DNA from 2 places in the Mesobacillus sp. QJM3NY_10 genome. Region 1 is predicted to be linked to the other one. Evidence: riboswitches for the same ligand, from Rfam matches in the RefSeq annotation. Region 1 holds a riboswitch; the other holds the start of a gene.
What was found. A riboswitch is a leader RNA that binds a small molecule or an ion and turns the genes downstream of it on or off. The one in region 1 is predicted to bind lysine.

Region 1 (7,556 bases):
AGCACGCAATGACGCTTTTTCAGTTTCCGCCGTGGTTTGACCTGCGCAAGGAGAATGTCGATTATTTGCGCTGGTGCCGCGATCAGATGGGCGATATCGACTGTGCGCTCGAATTCCGCAACCAGTCATGGTTCACAGATGAAATGCGCGAGAAGACTCTGGATTTTATGAGAGAGGAAAAATGGATTCACAGCATCTGCGATGAACCGCAGGCAGGTGAAGGTTCAATTCCAACGGTTCTTCAATCTACATCGAAAGATAAGGTGCTTGTCCGTTTCCACGGCCGCAATGTTCATGGCTGGAACAAGAAAGGAAAAGGTGAGGACTGGCGCGAAGTCCGCTATTTATATCGCTATAATCAGACAGAATTAACAGAGTGGGCAGAAAACCTGAAGAAATTAAACGAAAGCACATCACAGGTTTTCGCATTGTTTAACAACAATTCCGGCGGGGATGCTGCGGATAATGCTGAACAGATGGTTGAGCTATTGGATATCGAATATGAAGGGTTAAACCCGAGGCAGTTGGATTTGTTTTAAAACTCTAGAACCCTCCTGGCAATTTACAGGGGGGCACTTCATTTTTTAAAAGAGGATGGATGGTTAAATGGAAGAGGTTATTCATATTTACCATACGAATGATTTGCATAGCCATTTGGAGCACTGGCCAAGCATCCATAAGCTACTGACTGAGCGCCGGCGCTCGCACGAGGAAGCGGGCGACGAGGTTCTTGTTTTCGATATTGGCGATCATATGGACCGCTGGCATCCATTATCAGATGCAACTAGGGGAAAGGCTAATTGCCGTCTTTTGAATGAAGCTGGCTACGATGCAGCGACGATAGGGAATAACGAAGGCATCACCCTTCCTTTCGAAGATTTGGATTCGATGTATCTTGAAAAGGATTTCGAAATGATGATAGCAAATTTATATAATCGGGATGGGAGCAGGCCGGAGTGGGCTAAGCCCTATCATGTATACATAAGCAAAAGCGGGACTAGAATCGGTGTCATTGGCGTCACAGTTAATTTTGCGCGGTTTTATGAACAGTTGGGCTGGAAGCTGAACGACCCGATTGATGAATTGAAGAAATGCGTCGATCAATTAAAAGGAGAAACGGACGTTATTATCCTGCTATCGCATCTAGGAATCCATGATGATGAAATGATTGCCGGGATGTTCCCTGAGATTGATGTCATTTTAGGCGGCCATACCCACCATATATTACACGAGGGCAAGGAGGTTGGCTCCAGTTTGCTGGCGGGAGCAGGCAAATTTGGATACTATACCGGCCACGTAACCCTGAAGCTGGATGTGGATACAAAGCAAATTTTACAAAAAAAAGCTGTGCTTTATGATATGAATGAGGAAGATCAGGCTGAAAACGAACAGGAAATTACAGAAGGGTACTTCTTGGAAGGCAAAAGGCTGATGGCAGAAAGTGTTGCGTTACTTCCAGAGGATTTAAAGGCAGACCCATTGCAGCATTCTGAGCTATCCAAGATGCTCACTCAGGCGTTACGGGAATGGTGCAATGCCGATTGTGCGTTCATGAATGCCGGGATGATTCTTAATGGCCTGAAGCAGGGAAATGTAACAAAGCTCGACCTGCTCGAAATTTGTCCCCATCCAATCAATCCTTGTACGATCAGGATGTCAGGAGCAGAGCTAAAAGAAGTGCTCCTTCAGACCAGGGATGAAAAATGGCCCCATCTGCAGATAAAAGGTCTTGGCTTTCGCGGCACTGTCATGGGGGTCATGGAGTATGATGGAATCGAGTTTCAGCAAAAAGGGAACGTCACCCAGGTCCTTATTAATGGCAAGCTGATCGAGGCCAAGGAGCACTATACACTGGCGATTCCTGATATGTTTACGTTCGGCCGCTTTTTCCCAGAAATCCAGCGCGCTGAGGGAAAACGATACTGGCTACCTGAGTTCCTTCGCAATTTACTTGAGTGGAAGCTTGCGTCTTATTAAAAGGCAATTTTCGTAAAGAGTGTTGTTAAAATCCTAAAGCCGATTTTAACGTAATATAAGGGAATTTTGCCGGTCGATATTAAGTTTGCATTCTCTTTTCTCACAGAAGAGTCAACTTTACGAAGAAAAATAGGTAGTTAAATCTATTTATTAGTCAAATAGCAACAAAGTTTGAGAAAAGAGCTTATTAAAATAATCTCGCCTGCTTTAGTGGGCTGTTGTCGAGTTTAGTGAGTTGAAATTTTTCAACCAACTTTCACCAATATCAGATCAAAATATCACGCTTTTTGCCTCTCCTTCATAGAGTGTTATTGGGATTGAAGGAGGGAGTTGTGATCATGATCGACATGTCACCTATTGAAATAGAAGGCAGGACGTTCTTATGCATTTCTGTAAAACTGCCGAAGACAAACCTGCTTGTCGTTACAGGAGATAAAGGATACATTATGTGCGGAGCTCTGGATGTCGCACTTCTCAATGAAAAACTTAAGGGCAGGAAGGTTATTGCCGGCAGGGCGGTTGGCGTAAAAACAATCGAGGAATTGCTCGATGCCCCGCTGGAGTCCGTCACCTATGAAGCGGAAAACCTTGGTGCAACAAAAGGGATGATCGGCAAAGAAGCATTGCTGCTCATGAATTAAAAAGACAGCCTGTTTGGCTGTCTTTTTGCTTGTATAAAAAACTATTAACTTTTTACACTTAGATTAGTGTCCAGCTCCAGCACCTAGCCCCTCGAGTCGCTTGTCTAGTTTCGCCTCCTAGAAACTCCGAAACTTCAACTCCGCCGGCAGAAGCAAAAAGCGCTTCTTTGTCGGAGTCTCCAGTTTCTGCGTTTCTGGGCAGTCGGCTATACTTTTCGCTTTCGGTCCGCCTAATGAAGTTAAAGAACAACTTCACTAGTCGGCCCTCCAAGGCACACGATGTGCTAGACCCGCCAGCCACAGGATAAGGAAAGCTTCGAAGCGATTCATCGCACGACCGAAAGCGGTAGCTTTTGGGAGGACGTGGCGTTTTTAGGCGGGCAGCGCTTGTCGGGGCTGACCAAGGCGCTTGCGCTTTCTAGTTTGCATGTGAACATATTGTGGCAATTGTTAAGAATCAATGGAGCTATCCGATATATTAGTTGAACTGCTTTTTTCCCAACTTAAAAATGCAAAAGGCATCACCACTCTTATAATTATTGTGATAGAATATAAGAAAATATTGTCGTTTTATGTAAAATTTTCTTGTTTTCCTGGCTTTTTTTCGGAAGTTATCGCGGAAATTAGCCACCACCAACTAACAGATAAAGTGGGAATTGACATGAGACTCGTAGCCACCACTTCGGTAGAGGAAGGGGCTTTACTCGGAAAAGCCATCTATAATGACAAGGGCCAGGTTCTTTTAAACGTAGGCGCACGGCTCGAAGGCAAAATCCTTAGCCGACTAGAAGAGTTTGGTATTGACTATATTTATATAAAAGACCCTGATACAGACGATATCATTGTGAGAAACTCCATATCAGATGAATTGCGCGTCAATGCGATTATGACGATTGGGGATACATTCAAGCAAATTCAGCTGGATTCGAAGGTTTCACAAACCTTTGTACTGGAAAAATCAGCGAGGAAATTCAAGAAGCTGATCAGTGCTTTGCTTGATGAGCTTCAGAGGAGCAAAGAGCTGTTGAATTTGCTGTCCGATGTGTTTCTGCATGACCACTATATTTTTTCTCATTCATTGAATGTTACTTTATATGCCTTGGCTATTGGCATCGAAATGAAGCTGACTCCAAAAGAGCTTGAGCAGCTGGGGCTCGGTGCGATTTTACACGATGTTGGAAAAATGAAGGTTCCAGAAGAAATCCTATCAAAACCAGGCAAGCTGACTGTGGAAGAGTTCCAAGTCATTAAAGCCCACGCTGAGGATGGCTTTCAGATGCTCAGGAATATCCCGACCGTTCCGCTGATAGTGGCTCATTGTGCCTATCAGCATCACGAACGCTTGAATGGTGCAGGATATCCACGTGGATTGAAGGGTGACGAAATCCACTTATTCGGAAAGATACTTGGTGTGGCTGATGTGTTTGATGCCGTTACTTCTAATCGTGTATATCGGCCAGCGATGCTTCCGCATGAAGGCCTTGAAATCCTCTATTCGGGTTCAGGCAGCCTGTTTGATCCGAAGATAGTCGACGCCTTCCGAAGAGCAGTGGCGATATATCCGGTCGGCCTTACCGTTATGTTAAGCGATGGGCGAAAGGGAGTAGTGGCTGAGCAGAATCCTGGCTTGAGTGAGCGCCCTGTTGTCCGTATTCTCGAAGAAAACGGCCGTAAAGTAGAGCCATACCAGCTTGATTTGCAATCGAACCTATCCCTGATGATTGTCAGCTGTGATACGGTGATCAAATATGAGTACGCCGCTAATTATTAATTTTTCCAGATTGGTAATTTAGAATTGCAGGCATAAACTTTAAATACTTTTTAGGCTAGTTCCCCCCTTTGAAGCATACATATAGCTTTAGAGGGGGGATTTGTTTTGGCAAAATTCGGCCGGCGGCTGCCTCGAAAAGGGCCCTTGCCTTTCAGGTATGTATTCCTGCTGACATTCGTCTTTTTTTCCTTTTCAACAGCAGCAGGATTGTGGGTCATAGATAAAGGGCTCGAGCCCACATTGATGAAATACGCGGAATCCCAGACAAGAAAAATTGCCACGCTTGTAATCAATAAGGCGATCAATAAGAAGATTGCCAATGGGATGGATATTGATAAAGTAATTGAATTTGTTCCGGTGGATGGCGGAACGACTACTGTAGTGAAATTCAATACCGAAATCATCAACAGGGTAAAAGCTGAAACGACTAACATTGTGCAAATGAACCTGAAGGAAGCAGAAAGAGGGCATCTCACTTCACTCGAGATGCTGACAGATGTCGAGCTTGTCACCGATGAAGAGGACAGGGAAGCAGGAATCATATATTACGTTCCATTGGGCCAGGCCACCAATAATGCACTTCTTGGTAATATGGGCCCGAGAGTTCCTGTGAAATTCAATGCAATCGGGGATGTGACCTCAGATGTGGTCTGGGATACCGAGGAGCACGGAATCAACAATACGTTAATCAATGTTTCAGTAAGAGTCAAGGTCAACGTCCAAATTATTATACCGTTTGCGACTAAAATAGCCACTGTGCAGGAAAATATTCCGATTGGCAGCTTCTACTACCCTGGAAAAGTACCGCAATTTTATAATGGCGGCGGGGGTGTCGTACCACCTGCTATTCAGGTTCCAGGTACGCCTGGGCAATAAAAACAGTTGTCAAGTTAGCGATATTGTTATATTATAAAATCAATTGAATAATAAACCACATCATTCCGATGGGGTAGAGGCGCAGGATTCAAGAGTAAGCTGTGTGAGGATGACAACGTTGATCACAGCTAAAAGGGAATTTTGCCGAAGCAATAATCAGTGAGTCACATTTTTTATTGCTGGGGATACTTTGAACAAGAGTATCACTGTCATTATGGAGGTATATCCATAATGGGGAGCTACAGATCGTGATGGAGACACTAGTTGCTTATTAAGGGCAGCGATAGAATGTTCTCTATCGTTGCCCTTTTTTATTTATTTTTAAAAAGTAGCTACAACTCTTTTCATGTAAAAGTTTCCCCCTGTCAAAAACAAGGAGGAGAAAGAAAGAATGGAGAACACAATTTTTTCATTGCTGCCGCCATTAGTGGCAATCTTAATGGTAGTGATCACAAGGCGAGTGCTATTGTCTTTGGGGACAGGCATCATCGCAGCGGCTTTTTTGCTCGCTGAATTTAATATCGCAGAAACATTTGCAATTATGTGGGACGCGATCAAGGGGATTGTTGTCGCAGATGGCGAACTGAACACGTATAGCCTGTACATCATCCTATTTCTATTATTATTGGGTACAATCACAGCGTTCATTTCCATTTCAGGCGGAAGCCGTGCGTTTGGCGAATGGGCGATGAAGCGTGTGAAAACAAGAGTCGGAGCACAGCTTGTCGGCGCATTTTTAGGCGTTATTATTTTCATTGATGATTATTTCAATGCTTTGGCAGTCGGTCAAATTACACGCCCGATCACAGACCGACAAAAGGTTTCTCGTGCAAAGCTTGCTTACTTGATCGACTCTACTTCTGCACCTGTCTGTGTCATTTCCCCAATTTCGAGCTGGGGTGCTTACATTATTGCGTTGATTGGTACCATCCTCGCTGCTCATGGAGTTAGCGAATATACGGCATTTTCAGCGTTCATGCAAATGGCGCCAATGAACTTTTACGCACTTGCAGCGTTAGCGATGGTCTTTATCGTAGCTCTAAGAAATATCGAAATTGGACCTATGAAAAAGCATGAAGAACGTGCGATCACGGAAGGAATCGTCGTTCCACAGGACAAGCCTGTACCGGGCGAACTGAAGGATGACCTTCCTACAAGCACAAAAGGGACAGTTGGAGACCTTGTATGGCCGATTGTAGCCCTTGTCGCTGGAACTGTAGGCATGATGCTTTGGACTGGAGCAAGCGCTGTGGAAGGCAATGTTACCATCTTAGCGATTTTCGAAAACACAGATGTAACGAAGTCTCTTGTTACTGGCGGATTGCTTGGACTAGCTGTTGCACTGATTCTGTTTGTAAGGCAGGCAGTAGTGTTAAAAGGCGTCAATGCCAATGTTTTTGGCAAAGGAATTGTTGAGGGCATTAAGTCAATGCTCCCGGCTATTTATATCCTGTTCTTCGCATGGGTCATTGTTGATTTGATTGGAAGACTTGAAACTGGCAAGTATCTTGCTGGTATTGTTGAAAGCTCTAATATTAATATCTCATTCCTGCCGTTCCTGCTATTCCTCGTAGCTGGAATCATGGCTTTCTCAACAGGAACTTCATGGGGATCATTCGGCATCCTGCTTCCAATTGCCGGGGACATCGCTGCTGCAGCTGATATCAACCTTATGCTGCCAGCATTAGCAGCAGTATTGGCGGGCGCGGTTTTTGGTGACCACTGCTCACCAATATCCGATACTACGATCCTTTCATCAACAGGAGCTGGCTCACACCACTTAGACCATGTCATGACCCAGCTGCCATACGCTTTGATTTCCGCTGCGATAGCATCTGTCGGATTCCTGATCATTGGTTTCACTGGCAGCACTTTAGGAGCACTTGCGGCTGTGGCAATCTTGCTTGTTGCCTTTGCTTTCATTTTTGGAAGCAAGACAACCCAGGAAGAAGTGTTAAAAGAAAATCTTGCAGAATAATGTTAAGGCTGTCTGACTTTCAGACAGCTTTTTTCATATTTTGAAAAAAGTAGGAATAGAATCCTAATTAATAGGGAGTATTGGTATAGTTGGGAAAATTTTTTAGGAAAAATTTTATTATGACCAAAATAATATTTTGACAAGCAATTAAAAACTAGCTATACTATTCCTAGACTAAATAATCTGAAAATATAAAACTTTCTAATTATCAACATTTTCCAGGTGATTAGAAGGCGAGGGGGATTAAAAATGGAAAATCGTCCACAGTGGGGAACGAGGGCAGGATTCATTCTTGCCGCAGTAGGATCGGCAG
Region 2 (7,556 bases), 1.4 Mb from region 1:
TTTACTAACATCAGCATCAAGGGTATCATTATTATCACAACAAGTACGCCTAAGGAGAATCGGATGCTAGATTACAGATTGTATAAGGGCCGCGGCTCGGAGTATATTGTTCTGCTGCACGGAATTGGCGGGAACTCGAATATTTTTTACAAGCAGCTAAAACCATTCCTGAAAAAATATAATATTGTCGCGATTAACATGCCTGGGCATGGGAAGTCACCTGACATAGATTCCTATAAGGGCAGGTTTTCTTTTGATTTGATTATCAGCGAGATTCTCAAGATAATGGACCACCTTTCAATCCGCAAGGCCCATTTTGTCGGCGTTTCACTGGGAACGATCATCGTCCATCATCTGCTGCAGACGGAACCCGGACGAGTGAGATCAGCAGTCCTTGGAGGGGCGATCACCAGATTAAACCTTTTTGGAAAATCACTGATCAAACTCGCCTGGTTAATAAGGAACTTCATTCCATTCATGTGGCTGTACCGCATACTGGCTTGGATTCTGATGCCTCGTGGTAACCATAAAGGCTCAAGAAAATTTTTCATCCAGGAAGCCTATAAGATGAAACGAAAAAATTTCCTCGCGTGGTATCCTCTTGCCGGAGATGTCGAAACCACCTATAGCAATGTGCAGGAAAAAAGCGCAGATGTCCCAAAGCTTTATATCTCAGGTGCTGAGGACCATATGTTTGTCAGGGAAGTAGCAGAAGACCTTCGCGGGGATGAAAGCTCCGAGCTGGTGATTCTGGAGCATTGCGGCCATGTCTGCAATATTGAAAAAGCCGAAGAGTTCAACGAGCTGTCACTCGAATTCATGGATAAGCATGAAATCAAACAAGCCAATATTAGTTAGACAGAAAAGCGTAAGTGCAAAAAGTCTATACTTTTAAAAAGATAAAAATAGGGAATGAGCTAAGCAGCTCATTCCCTTTGTTTAATTAATAATAAAACGGATATCTAGGCGGCGGGCAGCACGGGTAAACTGGCGGGTATGGAGGATAGAAAGGTCGCGGATAAAATAACGCTCCGCCTAACAAACCACCAGCCAAACCACCTAAAAACGGCAATCCAAAGCCCCAGCCGATAAACCTCTGATCCTGCGAACGATAAGGATGTCTGTATGCACGCATACGGCTTACCTCCCTCTTCTCTTTTTGTATTCACTAACTTTATATGCGTTTATCACGGCTTTGGCTTGGGCGAATGCACCTGTGGGAGGGATGAATCCTATTGGAGACTGCTTTGGTAAGTGCTCCAATACGCTTCATTGGTGAACTCTTTTTCCAAAAACTTGATTTTCCGGGCACCAATCCACCATTAAAAAAAGAAGCATAAGAACGCTCATCGTCCTCATGCTTCTCCCTAATTTAAATTTTAAACTTCGCGACCATCTCTCTCAGGTTCTCCGCCAGACTTGCTAGTGAAGCTGATGAAGAGGACACCTCTTCCATTGATGCCAGCTGTTCCTCCGTTGCGGATGCGATTTCTGCAGTGCTTGCTACGGAATCACGGGCGATTTTGGTCACCTCTTCGATTGAGGCATTTACCTGCTGGACACTTGCCGACATTTCCTCAGATATCGCGGATACCTCTTGGATTTCCTCGCTGACATTTTCGATCGATTTTAGAATTTCCTCAAAGGTACGGCCCGTCTCCTCAACTAAAGACGAACCTTCAGAAATCTCAAACGTTCCTTTATTCATCATTTCCACAACCTGATGAGTTTCTTTTTGAATAACCTCAATCAAGCCGGAAATCTGGCTCGCAGATTGTCTCGATAACTCAGCCAGTTTCCTGACTTCATCAGCAACAACTGCAAAGCCCTTTCCATGCTCACCGGCCCTTGCCGCTTCGATGGCTGCGTTCAGCGCCAACAAGTTCGTCTGGTCAGCGATGCCTGTGATGACTTCGATGATTTTGCCGATTTCCGCTGATTTCCGATCCAGGTCTTTGATAACCCCATTGGTTTCGCTTGTCGTATTATTGATCGACTTCATTTTTTCAATGACTTTTTCCAGAGATTCCTGGCCGACCTGTGCTTGTTTTGCCGTTTCAGCCGCAGACTCGGCAACGGTAGAGGTCGTTTCGGCCACTCGCTGGATCCCGCCTGACATCTCGCCTACCGCTTTCGCACTTTCTTCTGTATTTTTGCTCTGGACCTCGGCACCGCCAGCAACCTCCTGGATGGCTGTTGCTACCTGGTTTGTAGCAGAGTTGGTCTGTTCCGCACTTGCCATCATTTCTTCAGCCGATGCCGCAACCTGCTCCGATGTACTGCTTACCTTGAAAATCAGTTCCCTTAAATTGGTCGTCATCTCGTTAAAAGCCGCGGCCAACTCGCCGATTTCATCTTTATTCTTCACATTCAATTTTTCAACAGCCAGGTTCCCTTGCGCCACTTGCTTTGCTGCTTGCGATACCAGCTGAACCGGCTTGGAAATCATTCGGCTTATTTGCAGCGCAATGACGATTCCCAACACAAACGCCGCTGCACTGAGCACAATGATGAGCAAGGCTACTTTCTTAACATCACCAGATAACGTTTCACCCGTTAATTCCAGAGCGTCTTGCTGGTACTCAATCGCGTCCTCAGCAGCAGAATTCAGGCTGAAGATAAGCGGATTTCCTTTTTCCTGCATCAATAACCTGACCTTGACCATTTGTTCATCTCTTATTAAAAGAAAAGCCTCTGAAGCCACCTCATAATATTGCGCCTCAGCTGCAACAAGGTTTTCTCCTACCTTTTTTCCCTCAGCTGATTCTTCTGAGCTTAAATATTTCTTAGAGCTTTTATCAAAATCTTCTACCGCACCTTCAAATTCAATCAGGCTTTCTCCATCACCATTAGCCATATACTTTTGGAGTGCCAGTTGCTCCCTCATGATGGCATCCTTCATCTCAACAATCAGATTCAGCTTTTCCATCCGTTCATCAATGGATGACGAATACTGGCTGTTCATCTTGTTAAACTGAAAGTTCGTGATGATTGCCACGAGCGCCAACAAAGTTAAAACCGAGAAAAAGCCGGTCAATAGTTTAGCACGAACACTGAATCTCATCTGTGGTTTTGTGAACCTTTTTTTGAATTTCATTTTCCGCTCTCCTGTCCAGCAATAGATTAAATTACCACTCTTACCTACTATTTCGGTTCAAATTCAGAAAATTTTAGGACTTTAGCCATAAAAATAAAAAGGACGGTTCTTTCTTCCGAATGGAAGTTAAGAACCGTCTCCATATTTCTAATTGAGCCTGCGATATTTGATTTCTCCGCCAATGATCGTCATTTCAATTTCCATCGATAAAAGTTCATCTGCATCTGTCATTTCAAATGGATTTTTGGAATAAACGGTCAGATCTGCTAATTTTCCCCGTGCAATAGTGCCTTTCACCGTCTCTTCGTTTGTTGGATAAGCTCCTAGTTCGGTGAAGAGTCGGAAAGCATCGACCATCGACAGCTTCTGCTCCGGCACGTAGCCAGCGTGAGTTTCCCCCGGCTTTTTCCTTGTTACTGCCGCATGGATTCCCAAAATCGGATCGACTGGTTCAACCGGAGAATCAGAGCCTCCGGCACATATGACACCTGCTTCCATCAAGGTTTTCCATGCGTAAGAAAGCTTGATTCGTTCTACGCCGAGACGCTCCTGAACCCATGGGAAGTCACTTGCGATAAAGCGCGGTTGGATATCGGCAATTCTGCTTGGCGACTTTAGTCTAGGGATCAATTCCTCTCGTAAAACCTGCGCATGGATTAGCCGGTCTCGATAAGCCACTGCCTGGAACTTGTCCAGCACGTCGAGAACATTCTCCAGTGCCTGGTCGCCAATTGTATGGACTGCAATCGGCATGTCCAGTTCCCGTGCACCTTTCACGATTTCATATAAATGCTCCTGGTCATACATCGCATCACCATACTGACCTGGCGCATCGCTATATGGTTCTGACAACAGCGCGGTTCTCCGGCCAAATGCTCCATCGGCAAAAATTTTCACCGCACCGATTTGCAGGGTATCATTGCCATAACCAGTGTACATTCCAGCTTCTTTTAGGTTTGGTAAAAACTCATGGTTGATTAGGAGATTGCTGCGCAAACCGAGCTGCTCTCCATTTAAAAGTTCATTGAATAGGTCCCACGTTTTTTCAAGTCCGCCAAGATAGAGTGGATCATTCGTATGCACGCTCGTCAGCCCTTTACTCATGGCAAAATGCATCGTCTGTCTCATCGCTTTTTTCCAGTCGTCGTACGAGCGTTCAGGAATGTGCTGTCTGACCAGATTCGCCGCTGACTCGAGGAACAGTCCCGTCGGCTGCTTGGTGATTTCATCGAGTACGATTGTGCCGCCCTCCGGAACCGATATCGACTGATGATAGCCGCTCACTTCGAGCGCCTTGCTGTTGACGAGGGTCGCATGCAGGCACGTCCTTGTTAAAAATAACGGGTTGGCTGGCGCCACATAATCCAGCTCTGCTATCGTCGGAATCCCTCCGTCGGTAAAAAGATTCTCATCCCAGCTGCTGCCGACAATCCATTCGCCCGGCTCAAGCTGGCTGGCTTTTTCCTGAATTTTTGCCAGCATCTCATGTTTGGTCGTGATTCCGACAAAATCGAGATTGATAAAACTATCCGCCATGATGGACAGGTGAAGATGGCTGTCAATCAAGCCTGGCGTAACTGTCTTCCCTTCCAGGTCAATGGTTTGTGCCTTGCTGCCCCATTGCAGCACCATATCCGCGGTAGTTCCCATATCGATAAAACGGCCATTTTCGATGACCACAGCCTGTACAATTGGATTGCGTGAATTGAATGTATAGATCGTTCCATTTTTATAGATGGTTCTCAAGAAGATTCTCCCCTTTGGATAGATAAAAATTGTGAATGCCTGGGGAGTGCGTTAGGAGTTTGATAGAAGGGGATAATGGAAAGGCTTTTGTCTGCAAAAAAGCAATGACAGAAAATAACCTATCATTGCTTTTACAATATACGTTATCCTCCATTTCGATCAGTAGTTCTCCATGCACAAACCCCGCATGACAGTCTGCTCCTTGTTCAGAAAGCATCCCAGCAGTAATCAGTTTGACCCTGATTACGCTTCGGCAAACAACCCTTTCAGCCACCATCAACGATGTCATACTCCGATGGACTACTTTTGTTATTCGCTCCTCTACCTCACCGACCTGATAAGATCATATGAAATTAGCTTAATAGTATCATAAATGTCCAAGAATGTTCACTGATTTTTATTTGACAGTCTTTTAAAATGAAAAAGAAAGGAAGTGGAATATGATAGTAAAAGAAAGAACCAAACCGGAAGAATTAGAGATATTGGAAGCTTTGAATCGCAGAATGGAACTGGAAGAGAAAGATGCCCAAAACCTGAGAACGCTTGAAAAAGGGTATGAAGGTGAAGTGCAGTTTGACAAATGGTTTACGAATTACCGAGTTGAGAGTCTCATTATCAACGACCTGCTCCTCGAAGTGAGTGGCACCCTTTTTCAAATCGATTCTCTCGTGATTACACAGGACCGCCTACACCTTTTTGAAGTAAAAAACCTTGAAGGGGACTATTATCTGGATGGTGACAAATTTAAAACAGTCGCAGGGTTAGAAACCAAAAACCCCCTACACCAACTAAATAGAGCAGAAACACTCCTGAAACAACTGCTGAAGAGCCTGGGATTTTACACCCCACTTGAACCTCACCTCGTGTTCATCAACCCTGAATTTGCCCTACTGCAAGCACCATTAAAATCACCCATTATTTTGCCAAACCAACTCAACCGCTTTATGAATAAAATGAACAGAACCTCATCAAAATTAACGAGCAAGCATACCAAGCTGGCCGAGGCTCTATTGTCATTGCATATTACGAAATCACCATATAGCAGAGTACCAGGTTATGATTTTGGTATGTTGAGGAAAGGGGTTATTTGTGGAGAGTGCGGGGAGTTTTTGGAGGTTTTCGAGCGAAAGCGGATTATATGCAATCATTGTGACTCCAGGGAACCGGTTGATTCTATGGTGCTACGCACTGTTAAAAGCTTTCAATTACTCTTCCCGGATCGGAGAGTAACCACATCAGCAATTTTTGAATGGACATATGGGATTCTGCCCAAGAAAGCCATAAGAAGAGTCTTAAAGAAAAACCTCTTAGTCAAAGGAGAGTGGATTTCAACTCATTATGAGTAAAATACAAAGCCCGGAAGAAGTATCGCCTTCTTCCGGGCTTTTATGTGACCTTTAACTCCACGATTGCTTCCCTAAGGGCACATTATCTCCTTTTATGTGACCTTTAACTCCACGATTGCTTCCCTAAGGGCACATTATCCCCTTTTATGTGACCTTTAACTTCACGATTGCTTCCCTAAGGGCACATTATCTTCTTTTATGTGACCTTTAACCCCACAATCTCTTCCCTAAGGGCACATTAACTCCTTTTATGTGACCTTTAACCCCACGATTGCTTCCCTAAGGGCACATTAACTCCTTTTATGTGACCTTTAACCCCACGATTGCTTTCCTAAGGGCACATTATCTCCTTTTATGTGACCTTTAACTCCAAGATTGCTTCTCTAAGGGAACATTATGTCCTTTTATGTGACCTTTAACCCCACGATTGCTTCCCTAAGGGCACATTCCCTTTATTTATGTGATCGTAATCTTTTATCCCTATTTTAATTTAACCCTTTTACTTTTTGAAAGAGTTTACTTTTCATCCGAAAAATGGCTTGCTGATTCTATTACTTTTTCAATATCATCTCTTATTTTTTCTTTTTCTAGGAGATGCTATGATAGTTCTTAGAATGCATCAGTGGGAACAAAATAAGAAGGTACACGATTCCTTATAAATTCTTGCTGGATTCACAGCATGCAAAAAGTGAATAAAAAGTAAATAATATATATAAAATCAGCTAAAACATAAAATGGTAGTGTGACGATTTTTATTCAGCTAGCACTATGCGAAAAATATGAGAAAAGGGGATAACTCCATGAACATTACTCATGAGTTAGGAAAAACCATTAAAAGACTGCGAGCCGAACAACAATTGACACAAGAGGACCTGGCTTTATACAGCGGTATAAGTTTACAATCTATCAGCGATATAGAAAGCGCTAAGTATGATCTAACACTCGATGATCTTTTTAGAATTGCAGTGGCTTTAGGAATGAAACCAACAGAACTTGTAATAGAAGTTGAAAAAGCAATGAACCTCCGTTAGGTTTAGTCCAAAAGAATTTCATAATAGAAATGGATGTTCAAAGAATACTTTGGTCTTAGCATGAAAGAAACATTCGCAACATGGACACTGCTTGAAACGATTATTTCAGTAGCAGGATTAGGATTTATTTTGTTGCTTTGCCTGTTTGTATAAACGAAAAGGTCAGCCCGATTATGAAGGGCTGACCTTTTTTAAACTCCTAAACAAACCACCTAATATAAACCCCAACGGCAATGAATGATAACAAAATAACCACCACATAAATCATTGTCAGGTTCGTCGTGTTTTTTTTCGTGGCTTTGCTATATTCCTCGTCTCCCTTGCCGGACAATAACA

Region 2: another riboswitch for lysine. It lies ahead of AC0VX7_RS03710 (amidohydrolase); the one in region 1 lies ahead of AC0VX7_RS20730 (Na+/H+ antiporter NhaC family protein).

Annotation. Positions count from the first base shown of each region.
Region 1 is NZ_CM149675.1:4,093,810-4,101,365, reverse strand. It holds gene AC0VX7_RS20755 (DUF72 domain-containing protein) at 1-539, shown strand, start outside; gene AC0VX7_RS20750 (bifunctional metallophosphatase/5'-nucleotidase) at 607-1,977, shown strand; gene AC0VX7_RS20745 (YunC family protein) at 2,316-2,618, shown strand; gene AC0VX7_RS20740 (HD-GYP domain-containing protein) at 3,280-4,389, shown strand; gene yunB (sporulation protein YunB) at 4,495-5,265, shown strand; lysine riboswitch at 5,332-5,515, shown strand; gene AC0VX7_RS20730 (Na+/H+ antiporter NhaC family protein) at 5,657-7,243, shown strand; gene AC0VX7_RS20725 (sodium-dependent transporter) at 7,493-7,556, shown strand, end outside.
Region 2 is NZ_CM149675.1:732,250-739,805, reverse strand. It holds gene AC0VX7_RS03725 (alpha/beta fold hydrolase) at 64-858, shown strand; gene AC0VX7_RS03720 (hypothetical protein) at 944-1,135, opposite strand; gene AC0VX7_RS03715 (methyl-accepting chemotaxis protein) at 1,373-3,097, opposite strand; gene AC0VX7_RS03710 (amidohydrolase) at 3,245-4,843, opposite strand; lysine riboswitch at 4,999-5,175, opposite strand; gene AC0VX7_RS03705 (nuclease-related domain-containing protein) at 5,284-6,189, shown strand; gene AC0VX7_RS03700 (helix-turn-helix transcriptional regulator) at 6,969-7,220, shown strand; partial or broken gene AC0VX7_RS03695 (GntT/GntP/DsdX family permease) at 7,251-7,373, shown strand; gene AC0VX7_RS03690 (hypothetical protein) at 7,420-7,556, opposite strand, start outside.